Regions from separate parts of the Paenibacillus sp. NPDC056933 genome, predicted to be linked through region 3. Evidence: riboswitches for the same ligand, from Rfam matches in the RefSeq annotation. Region 3 holds a riboswitch; each other region holds the start of a gene.

Region 1 (5,667 bases), on a different contig from region 3:
GTCCACCTTTAACTGTCGCTGTTGCTGTATATAAAGCTTCCATTAAAAATCTCTCCTTCACCTTCGATTTTTTTGCTGCCTACTATTCAATTTAAACTTCTGGCTTATTTTGAAACGTACTGGAGCCCTTATTCAGCTTTTACATCTTTATCATTTTCATGCATTTGAGACATCATAGGTAATTTATCCAAGCTTGGGTAATATACTAAGGCACAATTCACTCCTCGCCATATTTTGTCCTTATACACAAAAGTTGCACTAGACAAAAATAATTGAAGGAGTACAATGTATGTATCGACATAAACGTTTGGACATATCGAAAGCAGTTTATTAACGCTTTTGATTTTGGTTTCAATTTTCAAATTTAATCTAAGGAGACACAACGTTTCCTCTTCATATAGAATATCAATACTTCAAAGTCGGGTGATTATTATGAGTAAAAGAAATCTCTTCAACACTCCTTCAAATGAGCCATTGGCTGCGGGTATGGCCCCTTCTCTAGGGGAAGCCCATAACTCCATGAAGGTGCCTCAGAATGCTGCATGGTGGAAGAAATTCCTTGCCTTTGTTGGCCCAGGTTACCTGGTTGCCGTAGGTTATATGGACCCCGGAAACTGGGCAACCGATATTGCGGGTGGTTCACAGTTTGGGTATACCTTATTATCCGTTATTTTGATCTCGAACCTGATGGCAGTTGTGCTGCAGTCACTCGCTGGTAAACTCGGAATTGTTACGGGTAGAGATCTGGCTCAAGCCTGTCGTGAACGGTTCAGTATGCCTGTCGTCATGATGTTATGGATTTTGTGTGAGCTTGCGATTGCAGCCACCGACCTTGCGGAGGTCATTGGTTCAGCGATCGCGCTTAAGCTGCTCTTTAACATTCCTATGTTATATGGCGTTATTATTACCGCAGTTGATGTACTGGTCATTCTTCTGTTGCAAAATAAAGGTTTCCGCGCATTGGAATCCCTCGTCATTGTGCTGATGGCTACCATCGCCCTCTGCTTCGGTATTGACCTGTTTCTCGCTAAACCGGATATGGGCGGCGTCATGCATGGTTTTGTACCCAGTGCCGAGATTTTGCAAAATCCAGCCATGCTCTACATCGCTATCGGAATTATCGGTGCAACCGTCATGCCCCATAACCTGTATCTGCATTCTTCCATCGTGCAGACCCGTCAGATTGAACAGACACCTCAGGGTAAAAAAGAAGCGATTCGGTATTCCACCATGGATTCAACCATCGCTTTAACGCTGGCCCTGTTCATCAATGCAGCCATCCTGATTGTATCAGCTGCCGTGTTCCATAGCGCAGGCATGACCCAGGTTGCGGAAATTACAGATGCCTACCATCTGTTGACACCTCTGCTGGGTACCACCATTGCAAGCATCCTGTTCGGTGTAGCGCTGCTGGCTTCAGGCCAGAACTCAACACTCACTGGTACGCTGTCCGGGCAGATTGTAATGGAAGGATTCCTGAACATTCGTATTCCGGCCTGGCTTCGTCGTCTGGTCACACGTCTAATCGCCATCATCCCGGCTGTAATCGTTACAGCCATTGCCGGAGAGCACGGAACAGAGGAACTGCTCATTCTGAGTCAGGTTGTACTGTCGCTGCAGCTGCCCTTTGCCGTCATCCCGCTGGTGATGTTTACGAGTGACAAAAAAAGCATGGGGGCATTTGCCAATAAGTTATGGCTCAAAATCATCTCCTGGATCATTGCCGGAGTTATCGTTATCCTGAATGTGTATCTGATCATCCAGACCATTCTGTTGTTCTAGGTAAGGCAATATTTTTCATAACTCAAAAAGGCTGATCGACTCAAGTAATATATCTCTTGAGTCGATCAGCCTTTTGTATGGTGTTGGTGCAACTTGATCCTAAAGCATATCCATATCCATATCGATTAGATTTCATATAACGCTATAGGTTAATTGTCTGATTTTTGAGTTACCAACAACGGAAGTAGTTCCTCCAGTGATTCAATCGTCCAGTCGGGACGATCTTCGTCTGCAAGCTCTGGCTGAAATCTGCCATACCCCTGTAAAATTCGGATCGTATGCATGCCCAGCTTCTTGGCCGGAATGATATCATTATCAATCCGATCTCCAATCATAACCGCTTCTTCTGGTTTACACCCTGCCTGTTTTAGCGCCACAGCATACAACCCAGGATCAGGCTTGGACACTCCTTCTTCAGCCGAACAGGCCAGCACATCGACATACTTGCGCAAACCGTAGCTATCCAGTCGACTCTCTGTTCCCGGGCTTTGATTGGCAATAATGCCAATCTTATAGTGCTGCGACAACGTCTGGAGAACAGAGCTGGCTGACGCGAAGGGGCGCTCAAGCTCTTTGCGGAACTTCAGCTTCTCCTGGATCTGTTCGCGGTGCCCCTCATCACTGATTAGGGTTCGAATAGCCAATTTCATCGGCCATTGCTCGTAATTTCGGTAAGAGGCGGCAAATATTTCCCGCACCGTCTGCATCTCCACCTGATAACCAAGCGCACAAGCCTCACGCACGAACTGACCGATAATATCATCCACCGGCTCCCATTCGTCCACGAGCGTATCCCCCACATCAAAGAACAACCATTGTATCCCACGTACTTCCGGCACGCCTATTCCTCCTCGTTAGCCACAGGAAATTCTTATCCCCATTTCCCAAACCATAAAAAAGAAGACCCACCATCATGCATGAGTCTCCTCAAGATTCCGTTTATTTATGATTTCAATTATAACAGGCAGCTGACACCGGATCAATCACAGGTATGGAACAGGAACAACAACTAAACACTACCCATTAAGCAGGAACCCCACTTCCCCATTTAAAGAGTACACAATCCGGTCAGCTCCCATCCCCCGATAGATCCCTTTCGGATGGCTCTGTTCTGTAATGACACACAAGGACTTGGATGTCCATGAGCGGCAGATCTGCAAATATCGACAGGTCAGGTTTAGGCTATTTTCAAAAATAAAAACATTGCCGACACTCCCTTGCGGCAAAAACCATTTCTGAGCTGCAGCCGTGTTCATGCGAATGACATGCTCCACACCGATTCTCCGGAGCCTGCGCTCTTCACCTGCACTGTTGGTCAGAACGGCAAACGGCATTTTTTTGTACATCAGCAATTTGATAAATTTACGTCCTGCTTCATTTGGAGCAGTCACTAAGATCATCTCTTTATCCATCATTCGTTCCTCCCTTGGCGTGAAAAGACAACAAAAAAGAAGCGTGGGGGACCAAGGCCTCCCGGACGCTTCTTCATTAATCCACAGCAAAAAGACACTATGAACCAGCGTACGGCTTGTTGCCTCTCCCTTTAACGCTTACGAGGTTAGCTGACGGATTCGGACGCGAGAGTCGCCCTATTTCCGGCTGTCACCGGAAAATTCACCCCATGGATGCCTACTGTCCTGGACAGTTCATCCTGTTGGTTCCCCCGTTTCCCACCCATGAATGAATGGAAACTCAGCGATTAAAACATCGTTCCTTTGTGAACATAATCAGAGCGATATTATCGTTTGTTTCGTTTTTCATGTAAAATTTAATTTAATTGGAATTACGATATGAATCATACACCCATGCCCTATCGGTGTAAAGTCTGTGCAGATCACCGAATCGACGGATTTTTGCCATTTCGCATCAATAATAACGCTTACAACATATCCATTCTCTACCCATCTCGTCAAAGCTCTCTAATTCTCCCTTTAGCGAAATTCACATAGCTAATCATTCACAGTTCATACACGGAAGGCTTACATTGTGCTTAAAAAAGAAATTTAAATTTTGCAATATTTAATTGCAATCAATATAATAGGAGATAAGAAGAATATGAAATGGAGGCGATTCTCATATCAGTCTACGACTACAAAGTAAACACCCTTCGCGGTCAGGAAGTTGAAATGTCCAACTATCGTGACAAAGTACTGCTTATCGTGAACACAGCAAGTCAATGCGGTCTCACACCCCAATTTAAAGGGCTGCAAGAACTTCAGGACAAATTCAAAGACTCCCCGTTTGAAGTGCTCGGTTTTCCAAGCAACCAGTTCGCACAGGAAAAAGGTTCTTCCGATGATATTGCCGAGTTCTGTCAGATGAACTACGGTGTCAGCTTCCCGATGTTTGAGAAAATCGATGTGAACGGTTCAAGCGCTCATCCTCTATTTCAGCATCTTACCAAAGAAGCACCGGGCGTACTTGGCTCCAAAGCTATCAAATGGAACTTCACCAAATTCCTTGTGGATCAAAATGGACGTGTTCTGAAACGGTATGCCCCCAAAACAACACCTGATAAAATTGAAGCAGATATTAAAGAATTGCTCAAATAACAAGATAACGATCACCCGCATCCCGTGGACAGAGGAACCTCTACCGGGTAACGGGTGATTTTTTCTCTGTCCTATTACTATAGAAAAACAAAAAAAAAGAAGCTCCCCAGTATGGGAAGCTTCTTTATCAATCTTATAATGCGGTCGAGAGGACTCGAACCTCCACGGGCATACGCCCACTACCCCCTCAAGATAGCGTGTCTGCCATTCCACCACGACCGCATGTCGTAAATAATCGGCAACAGAATTGATTATACCCGGTTCATGTTAAAATGTAAAGCATTTTTAATATTATCATTTCAACTGCGCTTTTCCTTCCATAAATCGTATTATCTCGTCATTTTCTCCTATGAACCGCATATGATTAAATTTGATCTCGTTTAATACCCGATTAGGCTGATCCCCCCCTACTTTTATAAGAAACAGACAACTCATTCACTTTTTTCGAATATAACTTTTAAAGTTATATAAATTAACATTATAAGATTTTTAAATTTAAAAACCAAGAAACTATTGACAAAAAGCGGATAATTATGTGAATATATATATCATATAATTCGGATTTACACACATAAAGCGAACTAAAAAGGAGTTTAAATGTTATTTAACATAACATTTAACGAACGTAGGAGGCGAAAGACTGTGAACCGTGGGAATAAGCTGCTCGATTACGTCAAACTGCTTGATTCCTCTATCCAGGTAGGAGGGTTCACCCATTCCTTCGGTATGGATACCCATATCGCTGAAGGGACCATTCGTAGTGCCGAAGATCTTGAATCATTCATGCGCTGTCAATTGCACCCCAGCATCGTCCGTCTGGAAGGCATGGCGATTAAAGGTATCTACACTGCCACAGATCATAATGACGCGTGGCGTACAGCCCTCATCGACAAGCTCGTCCATGTCCAGCGGACCCCAGTACACCTCAGAGAACACGCCTCCACAATGGGCAAACGACTGATTAAGCTGGCTCACGCACTCCACCCCTGGATTGATTTTAGCGAACTTGAACAAACCTTGGCTAAGTATGAATCCGTTGGCTGCCTCTCCACTGTTCACGCCTGGATTAACCACCACCTCGATATCCCTGTCGAGGAGGCGGTCCTGGGTTATCTGCATTCAGCCATGAGTGCCTGCATAACCGAAGCCTCCAAAGTCATCCCCCTCAACACCAATACAACACAGGACCTGTTGGTTCGCCTGGCCGCAGACCTGGAGCATGAATGGCATACCGTCAGCGCCTCCGCTGCGGATGGACTGGTACAACCAACCTCAATGTCCATGAAAGCATTGTTCCCCAGCTTTCACATGCTTGGAGCAGGCCTTCACGCCT
Region 2 (5,667 bases), on a different contig from region 3:
CAAAGGAATCACCATTTGTCTCGGTATATTGTACATCATCCTTATAGTCGCCCATGCCTCTTCCAGTGCTGCGGGACCATGATCCATTGTATTTCATTGCCGGATCGTCGTTATTGATCAGTTCATAACGAATGCCCGTTGTATCACTGACCCTAACTCTAAGAGTCTGCGGATCACCAGCGCTGAAATTGACGGTCAAGTCATTTGCCCCTATAGGCAGTTGGGTGAGATATTCTTTCTTGATGGTCAGTTTGTCATCGACCACCGTATAGTCGTCTTCACTGAGCTGCACCCCATCATTTTCAATTCTGATCAGTGTATTTCCGTTCAATGACAGCGTAACAGCAATATCCTTCTGTTGTTCTGTTGCCTTGTCAAAGTCAGCAGAAGCTGGACTAATGGTACTGTTCTGCCCTCCTGAAGGAATTTCCGTTGTTACTCTAAGCGCATCCAGCAGCATATATTGGCCCGATTCTTTGACCACCTTCAAGGTATGCGAACCACTTTCCAGTTCGGCTGCACTATACAGCACCTGTTGGACTTCTCGTTCACCACTGGTATAAGCGTTTACCGTTTCAGGCGTTCCATTGTCGAGTGTGACAATCATGTCTCCCAGTCCTTGATCCTTCTCCGTCAGCAGGTCAATACCTGTTCCTGTAAAGGTATATTCAAAATAATCGCCGTCCTTTTCAGTAAAATGAACATCTTCTTTGTAATCCCCGAAACTTCTTCCGGTGTTTGGACTCCACGAACCCTTGTATTGAATATGGCTGTCATCATCATTAATGTAAACCACATCGGTAACGGCAGCAGCATCCATTGAAACCGCATTTGCAACATTTTCTACATTCGTGATTGGGTCCACTTCTGCTTCCAAGTCAACTCCTTGCTGCGTATTCGCAGAGTCTGTGGTCGAGGAATCCGCAATGGCGATGCTTAGATCCTGTCTGCCATCGATTTGCTCCTTGCCCCCGTTACGCTTCCAATCCCCACTGTAACGCATGCCCGTGTCATCATCATTAACGGCCGATGTGCCGCTCACGGCAGTTACTTTAAGCATTCGGGAAGCATGGGGTTCCAACACGCCGCCACTAAATTCCGTATTAAAAGTTCCCAATTCGGAATGGCTCCAAAGGTCTCGGACCAAAGCCGGACCTTCGAGGCCAAGATCGCTCCATTTCACGTTCACCTCTGCACTCCGGTTGCCCAGATTGAACAGAGCTACGCTGTATGTACCATCTCCGTTATTGGCATACCATACCTGCTGTTTGGTGTCCATGGAAACCGGATGGGCTGGACGTCCGGCCTGATTGACCGCAATGACTTCATCATTCGTAAGCAGCTCCAGTCCATAGCTGTCCAATCTGGTCAGATCATTACCTGTATAAAGCGGTGCTGAAGAGATTGCCCAGAACGTGGTAGCGGTCTTCCGCTCGTCCCTGGTCAGACCATCCATCGAGCCATTCCCGACATTCAGGGAATCAAAGTCGTTCCAGCCCCCTGGACCTGCATCGCGCCACCAGATGGCCGCGATGGGGAATAAACGTGAAATGCTCGACCATTCCGTTAAGCCCTTACTGCTGTCGTAGGCTTCAACATCCCAGTCGATTCTCCAACCGTTCGCATACTTTTTCCAGAAATCCACGTAATTATGGTCGAGCGCCCAGGAAAGCTCAAACCAGATGTTATTTCTGTCCAGGGCTTTGGACCATGCCTCCACATCACCGCGTGCATCCCGACTCAGGTTATTGATTCCCGATCCCGGAGTTACACTGTCGAATTTGACAAAGTTAATGCCCCACTCCCCCAGAAGATCGGCAATGGAATCGATGTATTTCTGTGCGCATGGGTTCGTAAAATCGATTTTGTACGTGTACGAATCCCAAGCATCCATAACAACGAGCGGCTTTACCGCGATATCCTGCATACGACATGCTCCACCCGTCCCATAAACCTCAAGATTTTTGTTATAGGCGGTGATTGATAATCCCGGGATCAGATAGATCCCGATCTTCTGCCCATTATTATGGACATAATCGATGACCTCCTGAAATCCGTTCGGATAAAGAACAGTACTCGGAATAGGACGGCCATATTCATCCTCGTCACCGTTCCAGCCAGCATCAATATTAATGTATTCATATCCATGGGCCTGCAGCTTCTCACGCATGGCATCTGATTGCTTCTTAATGCTCTCGGCCGATGTCCAGTTACCCGCCCCGTCATACACCTGCATGCTGTAGCTGCTCCAGCCCATATACGGCTTTTGGGCGAGACTTTTATCTGCTGCTTGTGCCACATTACCTTTCGTCCCCATCATCCCGAACTGCACTGCCGCAATCATGAATACCATAAAACACATTGCCATCCTTTTTCCGATTCGTTTCAAATTATCCCTACCCCCTCTGAATTTGGTCATTCAAATCATGGTTGATAGCGCTTCCATACGAGAAAAGAATAGTGGATGCATGATTCACAGAATAGGTACAATTCGGTATTTTACGTACAAATAACCTGAATTGAAGGGGCAAATCGTCGTAGAACGAACATCTTTGCATTACTGGATAAATAAACAAAGGAAAACTTCTTCTCTTTTCAAGTTGAAAGAATGAAATGAGATGCATTAGGACGAACACCTATTAAAATCCGTAAACAAATAAAAAGGTTCCTCGAGTGGCATCAATGCCCTTCGAGGAACCTTTTACGTATTACATATGATGCGGTCGAGAGGACTCGAACCTCCACGGGGGTAAGCCCACACGGACCTGAACCGTGCGCGTCTGCCAATTCCGCCACGACCGCGTATATCATATCTCCGAGATATTATATCGCGGCGACAAGAAGTAATATATCATGTGGAATAATTTGTGTCAACAAAAAAATAATTTTCCCATTCTATGTTTAAAGCTGTATTCTTCCATCATTTCATGTAAAACAAAAAACCAAGGCCAACACAGTTAACAAGCGCTGTATTACCCTTGGTTTTGTTTGGATATTAAGTATGAGTCAAATTATTGTTATTGTTTATTTTATTGTTCTGATTGAAATTGATGAAAAGCGTGAAAGAACTATATCTTGGAAGGCCAGTTGCCGTACCAGGCATATCCGCCTCTTCTTTCCTTATCGATTTCGCTGAGCTTGTATTTCACAACCCCATCACGTCCTACGAAGATCGGTTTATCTGTTCCAATTTCGTAAAAGCGAGCCCAAATTGGTGCTGCGCTTGAATCAGCAACGATTTGGCTATCCCCGTTTTCTCTAACATATTTGTACCCTGTGATTTTCACCTTGTTGAACCAGGTTTCTGCCGCTTTGATTGAAGCTGTAATTTTTGAGTTCGACGGTCTTGTTTTCAAAAACTTCACAATCGTACTGCTCTCTCCAGCACTGAGAGAAGGCACTTCGTAAATTCTTGCTCCTGCAGGTTTAAGGGAACTGGAATCATGCTGCTGTCCCCATGCAGTCAGTTTGCCATTAGCGACAACCTGTGTATTCAGAATAGCGTCTACTCCTTTGGCAACTGATTTTTTACTGCGATCCGCAAGAGTGCTGTCGATGAATGAGAAGTCACCTTGGCGTGCACCTACTTCATCCAGCATGTACATGACATTAATCATGGCATCATCGTTGAAGGTGATGTGCTTGTGATAACCTGAGCTCTGGTATACTTGCGGCCATCCGCCATTGGAATATTGCATGTTTAGTAGAAAGTTGATTCCTTTGATGGCAACAGCCGAATACCGCGGGTCATTAGTCTTCTTAAATTCCTTTGCTAATCTTCTGATTTCTGAGTATGTAGCTTTGTTATCAATCGTGGATTTCGCCCACTCGCCGCTTGTTTCCTTATAATCTTTCTTCCATCCTCCGTCAGCACGCTGATTTTTCAAGATATCAGCAATACTCGCTGTCGTTCCCGAGGCGTCTGCAGCAGATACCTTCGCAATTGGCTGATATACTATTCCAATAACAGACAGAACCATTGTACAAGCCATAACAAAGGATGCAAACCTTACTTTTGATTTAAACATCAGATTAGAACACCTCTCCCGCTTCATTTTATGCAAACTGTTTCCCTGATCCTGCCCTCCTTATATTTGATTATAAGATCAAACTTTTTCTTTTTATCCAATATGTGGATTGGATAAAACCATTCTATGCAAAACAATGAATTATGTCAATATTCGCAACAACATGTAACAACTACTTTGATTCCTGTTAGTGTCATCCAAACCCTTGCGAAAAAGCAATTCATTGTCCAATTTCTATCCATTTGAAACAGTTGTTACTTTTTTGTCATCGGTTAGATACGCACTTCCGAGTTTTTTCTACATGGAAAGCTGGAATTCCGTTAACATTGAGGTGCTAAGAAGTGATTAAAACCGGTTTGACATTTTCGTATTTATGCAATATAGTTTCAAAAGGTTACAAAAACTTAATTATTCATTTGCCGAGTTTCATGTTTGAAAACGGGGGAACCATTTTGGGTGAATTATTCTTATACATAGGAAATATAGGGAACCTTCTACCGAACCCTTAGCTAACTCCGTAGGCATCGAAGGGAGAACATTGATTTTGAAAAAACTTATTATCTCCATTTTTGGAGCAGCAGTTCTATTTACATCCGGTGCAGCAAGCACAGAGGCAAGCAGTATTAACACCGTCGTTAACAACATGACTGGCATACCTTACAAATGGGGCGGCACGACAATGGCTGGATTTGATTGCTCTGGATTTATGAGATATATTTTCAACAAATATAGCATTGAATTACCACGCACTTCCCAGCAACAAGCTAAGGCCGGAACTCCGGTATCCAAAGCAAATCTGCGTACAGGTGATCTGGTATTCTTTAATACGATGGGCAATGGCATTTCACATACGGGTGTATATATCGGTGGCGGACAGTTCGCTCACGCTTCAAGCAGCAAGGGTGTCAGCATCACCCAATTATCCAACCCTTACTTCCACGATCGTTTTGTAACAGCACGCCGGGTAACAGGGCAGTTTATGTATAATAAGATGCTTGGCAAAATATAAGTTGAACACGAAAAGGCTTCGGTAATAACCGGAGCCTTTTCTTTGTCTACATTGATTTTCTACAAATGCACAGGCATGATGTTATAATCAGGCTGCAATACATCTTTTTTAATGCAAGGCCTTCTGGACTCTCATCGCACCCTGTGACAGCGCATGACCGCCGCCTACGGCTCCAGCTACAGCAACCGTCTCCATAATCTCCTGGTCGGTCGCTCCTTTGGCACGGGCCTCTTCCACATGGTAAAACGTACACACCTCATTGTTGGCGAACAATCCGATGCCCAGTGCAATCAGCTGTTTGGTCTTGGCATCCATCACTCCTGCCTGAAAGCATTCTCCTGTGAACTCATGATAAGACTTCACCACGGAAGGCAGCACGTCGCTTAATTCTCCAATCTGGTCCTTATAGGCATGAACCTTATCATTCATTAGTGTCAAGATTACCGCACATCCTCTCGGCTGATATGTTACAAGCTCTCACTGTACCTATCTTCTCTCCCGAGAGGTGCAATTATGCCAAATCATCCATGGTAAATGAACCTAAAAAGGCATGTCCTATTCTTCGAGCAGACTCTTGCGTGGTTCGCTGAACAATTGATACCGATAATTCCGGTCGAGTTTGACCACACG
Region 3 (5,667 bases):
CTCCTAGCTCGAACGAATCACTTTGATATCCGCAGGAAGAATGGACTCTCCCTCATACAGTGTAAATCTTCTGTCTTGCCACTCCACACGCAGAAGTTTGTTATCATCCGACTGATATTGCCATACGAGCTGCTCTCCAGCCTGACCATAGGGTGTCCTTCCTGCAGTGGTTACCATTCCTCCGTATTCTTCCTCCAGGTGATACGCACGCCCATCCAGGTCCAGCAAGGTAGGCACCTCATCAGGTGCATCAAGCCGACCATCGATCGGTGTATAGAGAGCATAACGTGTCATTTCTCGTTCTTCAATATGCAAGTGCCGAATTGCTGTACCATCCTGCAATGTAAGGACAGCCGCATTCCGTGCGCGATGATGCACACGTCCAACAACTTCATAAGTTACCAGTGAAACCTCGCAGATATCACCAGGTGTCAATTGGAGCATCGTTTTTTCTGCCCGGGGAGGTTCCGGTTTCGCTAATATCCCTTTAATCCGTTTCCACACACTCATGCCTATTACTCCTGTTCTTTATCTTATAAACAAGCTGCAATAATTAATGCGCCCACGATATGAAGTGCACCTGAGAATAAACCGTAACCTGTCTTTCCCTGCTGAATTCCCGTATCCAGATCCAGATTAGCCCACGTCCGAATCATGAAATGAACCACACTCTCCAGAATTAACAAAATGATAAACGAAACGACAGATACCAGTAACGCTTCTCCAAGATGACCCGCTGTCGATATGGAGGTAGCGAGCACATAACCTTGAGCAAAAAGCTTCATGACCATGCGTGTCGTAACGGCCATGTTGCCCGCTTTCACTTCGGCAAAATCCTTATATTTTGTGAACAACGAATCTACATACATCAAGACAAACAGCAAAACCGAACCCGATAACGTCCAGACCAGCATTGCCAAAATGTTCAAATCCATCTACATAGCCCCCACATCTCAACATGAACCGCAATTAAAAGCGAAGGAGAAACGCTGGTCTCTCCTCCGCTGGTGCCCCTGCTTATACAAGGTTTAGTTCTTATTTTCGTACTGCTTCATCAATGCAGCCAGTTCATCCTCAACAGCCTGATCTTTGCCTAGCTTCTCAAATTCATCATCCAGTGATTTTCCTTTGGATGACATTTCATTGCTGGCTTCTGCCTGAGCTTCCATCTGCATCATTTTTTCTTCCATACGCTTCATACCCGCGCTAGCTGTGTCAGAACCAAATCCGTTCATTGCCTTGTTGATTTCGGTTTGAGCTTTTGCTGCATTGTAACGCGCAACCAATGTCTCACGTTTGTTTTTCATCTGACTCAACTGTTTGCGCATTTCGTCGAGCTTGCCGCGAAGATTATCAGCAGACGCTTTGTTCTGGTCGTAGCTTGTTTTGTATTCGGCCATTTTTTCTTCAGCGACTTTCTTCTCTTCCAGCGCACGACGTGCGAGATCCATATTCTGGGCACGGGCAGCGGTGTGAGCCTGCTCTTCACGTTTTTTCACAAGAGCTTCCTGTTCTTCGAACAGTTGTTTAAATTTCTTCTCAATGGCAATCTGTGCGGCTACAGCTTTCTCTGCATCTTCCAGATCTTCCTGCATGTCACGGATATATTGATCCGTCATTTTAATCGGATCTTCTGCCTTGTCAATAATGGAATTAATGTTAGACATCGTTAAATCGCGCAATCGTTTGAAAATAGACATTATGGTATTCCTCCTAGTCGATATTACATCCTTGTATATAGTCATACATACGTGGCAACCTTCTACTCGTTTCAATTTTAACAAAAAAAATCATAAAAGACGATTTTGGCTCCAATGAAACTATTGAATCAGCTGATCGAATTGAATCAACTCTTCATCAAGCAGCCTCTCTGCAGTCTGCACAATCTCATCAATCTGCATCCGCGTAATTGCATCAAAATGAATTCCCATTATAACGGTCACAGATACTTTCAAATGCATGGCCGCTTTACGTGCAAGCCTCTCACACAATTCTTGTTCTTTATGCCCTGGAATATGCACCGTAGCGCCGCTCACCCGTTCTCCATCCGGATAAAATGTCGCTACCGCTCCAATATGTGATTTTCCTCCAGTCACCAGAAATACTTTGTCTTCTCCAGCCTCAATCACCTGTATACGAACGGATTTCAAGTCGTATGTGCTCATCTTGCTCCACCTATCCTTTTCTATCTGAAATATGAATGGTGAAAGTATGGATCGAATTCCATCAATCAGCAATGAAACATCTCACACATCACGAATAAATGACTGCATTCCCGGGCATACCAAAGAGAACGCAATTTGGGAAAAGGAGGCACTAACATGCGTCTACGCCTCATTATGTTATCCATCATGGTCATTCTTCTGGGAGGGAGCTTTGCCCCTGCTCAATTAAGGGCTGCCTCAAGCCCACAAGATAAACCTGTTTCCAAGTCGGATTCATCCGAGGAGGAACAATTGACACTTGGACAGCTTAGGCAGAAATATGCCGATACATTCAAAACGAATGGTCCATCAACAAAACAGGTGGCTTTGACTTTTGATGATGTACCTGATCCTAGGTTCACCCCGCTGGTACTTGATATTTTGAAAAAATACAAGGTACGGGCTACTTTTTTCATTGTGGGAAGTCGCGCGGAGAAACATCCGGATTTGGTGAAACGCATAGTGAAAGAAGGACATATTGTGGGTAATCACAGCTACAATCACCCGGAATTCAGCAAGCTGTCCATGAATGCATTTCGCAAACAAATCTTACATACCGGAGACATTATTCGCAATTTGGCGGGTTACACTCCCAAGATGATCCGACCACCTTATGGAGACATTAACGAACAACAGCTGCAATGGGCAGCCAAACAACATTACAGCATTGTGAACTGGAACGTTGATTCCCTGGACTGGAAGGGCCTAAGCAAAGACAAAGTAAAGAAAAACATTCTGTCGGCCGTTAAACCCGGTTCCATTGTTTTGCAGCATGCAGGTGGCGGGGTGGGTTCGAATCTAAACGGCACTATCGAGGCGCTGCCTGAAGTTATTGAGGAATTGCGTAATCGGGGGTACGAGCTGGTCACTTTGGACGAAATGCTGGGCCTGCCAAAGGGCAAGTAGGATCTGTTTGTGAGGAGTTCGTATAAAACAAAAGGGTGTCCTTCAATCACATTACCGTGACAGAAGGACACCCTATGCTAATTAGTAAGTTCAAAGTACAGTTGCACTGGATATGTGCAGCTAGTTTGTGTTGTTATTTTAAAATGTAAAGTTCAACATCCTGAATACCAAATGTACTCACAGACTGTTGGCTTCCCGGAATAAAGATATCAATCCTATGACCTTTAATAGCACTCCCCACATCCCGGGCCGTAGCAACAAATGCCTGTTTCGGAAGTCCTGGATGTGTATGACCCGTTACGAGGACCTTCGTACCCAGTGGAATAATACTCGGGTCTACTGCGATTGTGCCCAATTCGAGCGGATTACCGAAGTAATCTACAGCACCCCATCCTCCATTTTCTGAAGGGTCGGCAGAGTATGCGGTTGCTTTTACATCGACTGACTTGCTGTAGTCAAATGTTTTTCCCCAGGCTTGGACTACCTTGTTACCTGCGTTGACATCAAGGCTGGCTGTAGTTATTGTTTTTGCGTTTGTAGCCGCTGCTGCAGATACTGCGTTTGTTTTGCCTGGAATCGTAATTTCCAAACCGCCGTAGATGTTGTAAGCGGAAATGTCACTGTTAGCTTTAATGAGTGTGTTTAACCCAACTCCATATTGCTTGGATAAGGTGTAGAAGGTATCCCCCTCTTTGGCCACATGAACTGAATCAGCGTGAGCCGGAACCGCCTGAATTAGCATTGCTGCTGTCAGCAAAGCTGTTGCTGTTTTGGCTATACGTTTCTTGTTAATCATGGTCTTCCTCCCTCATTGTGCCTGCGAAGTTAGTTGTCGGATTCGGATGGAGGAGACCACCCTATAGGTCCTAATTACATCAAAAGCTATATGTACGCCCTAATTCACCCCAAGCAGCGTGCCATCTTTCTTCCCCTGCACATTCTGCATCATTACATCCCCCACACTTCCTGTCCGGAAGTTTCGGCAGGAACAAATATATCACAATTTTGTAACCATGAGTCGTAGTAAATGTTACCAAATGGAGAAACAGTTCATCACAAATGCTGAAAATATGCGAATCTTTCAACATACAGTCTGACTGAAGTTGTTCCTTTGATGACAGAAACGTTACTTTCTATGTAAATTCATTCTTATGTTCACATGACAAAACAGCCTTGACGACTGTGTGTCGACAAGGCTGTTTTGTCAAGTTTGAATTAAATTAGAGCACTTTGGCAAGGAAGTCCCGTGTACGGGCATGCTTGGGTTCACCAAACACTTCAGCAGGGGTTCCTTCTTCTACAATGACCCCGCCATCCATAAACAGGATACGATCTCCTACTTCGCGAGCAAAGCCCATCTCATGCGTTACAATAACCATTGTCATACCACCTTCAGCAAGACGCTTCATGACATCCAGCACCTCACCGACCATTTCAGGATCAAGTGCAGAAGTTGGCTCGTCAAACAGCATGACATGCGGCTGCATTGCAAGAGCTCTTGCAATAGCGATCCGTTGTTTCTGACCACCGGAAAGCTGATTCGGATAAGCGTCTTTTTTGTCGGACAGGCCGACCGTCTTGAGCAACTCTGCCGAGATTTGTTCAGCTTCCTTAACGGATTGCTTTTTCACTTTGATGGGAGCGATTGTAATGTTCTGCTGCACCGTTTTGTGCGGAAACAGGTTGAAGTGCTGGAACACCATGCCCATTTTTTCACGAGTCGCGTTGATGTTGTGTTTGGGATCTGTGATTGACACACCTTCAAAATTAATTTCGCCGGAAGTCGGCTGCTCCAGCAGGTTCAGGCAGCGTAAAAATGTACTTTTTCCCGATCCGGACGGACCGATGACCACGACAACCTCACCTTTGCCTATTGTTACGTTAATGCCCTTGAGCACATCGTTATTTCCATATGATTTGTGTAATTGTCTAACGTCTATCACTTGCACTCAACTTCCTTTCCAATCGACCCAGCAGCTTGGACAAAATGAACGTCAGCACAAAGTATATGGCTGCTGCAATCAGGAATGGGTTCATTCCTTGGTACGTAATATTTTTGACTACACTTGCCTGGTACATAATGTCGACCATACCAATAACCGAAATAATGGAGGACTCTTTAATAATGGTCACAAACTCATTACCGATTGCCGGTAGTACTGCTTTGAAAGCCTGTGGGAGCACGATGTAACGCATTGCAGCAGTTCTCCCCATTCCGAGCGAACGAGCCGCTTCCAGTTGACCACGATCTACCCCCTGGATACCTGCACGGAAAATCTCCGCAAGATAAGCTCCACTATTAATGGAAAGTGTAATGATACCTGCCTGAAGTGGCGTGAAATTAATACCCAGAGTCAGTGCAAGACCGTAATAGATAATCATCAGTTGAACCAGCATTGGCGTACCGCGAATGACCTCAACGTAAGCTGTACCGATCCAGCGCAAAATCGCAACGTCATGCAAACGGAACAGACAGATGATCAAACCGATAATAACCCCGAATATCACACCGAGTGCAGACAGTAGAAGGGTGTAGCCCACACCTGTCGCATAAAAG

Evidence for each region. Region 3 has a riboswitch for cyclic di-AMP ahead of ACFTRD_RS15970 (3D domain-containing protein). Riboswitches for the same ligand answer to the same signal wherever they lie in the genome.
Region 1: it holds a riboswitch for cyclic di-AMP, as region 3 does, so the genes downstream of both, ACFTRD_RS03030 (HAD family hydrolase) here and ACFTRD_RS15970 (3D domain-containing protein) in region 3, are expected to answer to the same signal.
Region 2: it holds a riboswitch for cyclic di-AMP, as region 3 does, so the genes downstream of both, ACFTRD_RS06460 (C40 family peptidase) here and ACFTRD_RS15970 (3D domain-containing protein) in region 3, are expected to answer to the same signal.

The regions. Positions count from the first base shown of each region.
Region 1 covers NZ_JBHUQN010000001.1:703,656-709,322, reverse strand. The annotation lists gene ACFTRD_RS03045 (organic hydroperoxide resistance protein) at 1-43, opposite strand, end outside; gene ACFTRD_RS03040 (Nramp family divalent metal transporter) at 487-1,782, shown strand; gene ACFTRD_RS03035 (HAD family hydrolase) at 1,932-2,621, opposite strand; gene ACFTRD_RS03030 (HAD family hydrolase) at 2,799-3,197, opposite strand; cyclic di-AMP (ydaO/yuaA leader) riboswitch at 3,315-3,490, opposite strand; gene ACFTRD_RS03025 (glutathione peroxidase) at 3,858-4,334, shown strand; tRNA gene ACFTRD_RS03020 (tRNA-Leu) at 4,474-4,556, opposite strand; gene ACFTRD_RS03015 (urease accessory protein UreF) at 4,977-5,667, shown strand, end outside.
Region 2 covers NZ_JBHUQN010000001.1:1,387,901-1,393,567, reverse strand. The annotation lists gene ACFTRD_RS06475 (X2-like carbohydrate binding domain-containing protein) at 1-2,389, opposite strand, end outside; tRNA gene ACFTRD_RS06470 (tRNA-Leu) at 2,719-2,802, opposite strand; gene pelA (pectate lyase) at 3,069-4,028, opposite strand; cyclic di-AMP (ydaO/yuaA leader) riboswitch at 4,436-4,567, shown strand; gene ACFTRD_RS06460 (C40 family peptidase) at 4,573-5,037, shown strand; gene ACFTRD_RS06455 (carboxymuconolactone decarboxylase family protein) at 5,146-5,475, opposite strand; gene ACFTRD_RS06450 (hypothetical protein) at 5,593-5,667, opposite strand, start outside.
Region 3 covers NZ_JBHUQN010000002.1:221,078-226,744, forward strand. The annotation lists gene ACFTRD_RS15945 (DUF4178 domain-containing protein) at 4-510, opposite strand; gene ACFTRD_RS15950 (DUF350 domain-containing protein) at 534-935, opposite strand; gene ACFTRD_RS15955 (PspA/IM30 family protein) at 1,029-1,700, opposite strand; gene lpdD (prenylated flavin chaperone LpdD) at 1,821-2,165, opposite strand; gene ACFTRD_RS15965 (polysaccharide deacetylase family protein) at 2,322-3,110, shown strand; gene ACFTRD_RS15970 (3D domain-containing protein) at 3,244-3,906, opposite strand; cyclic di-AMP (ydaO/yuaA leader) riboswitch at 3,909-4,105, opposite strand; gene ACFTRD_RS15975 (amino acid ABC transporter ATP-binding protein) at 4,331-5,053, opposite strand; gene ACFTRD_RS15980 (ABC transporter substrate-binding protein/permease) at 5,040-5,667, opposite strand, start outside.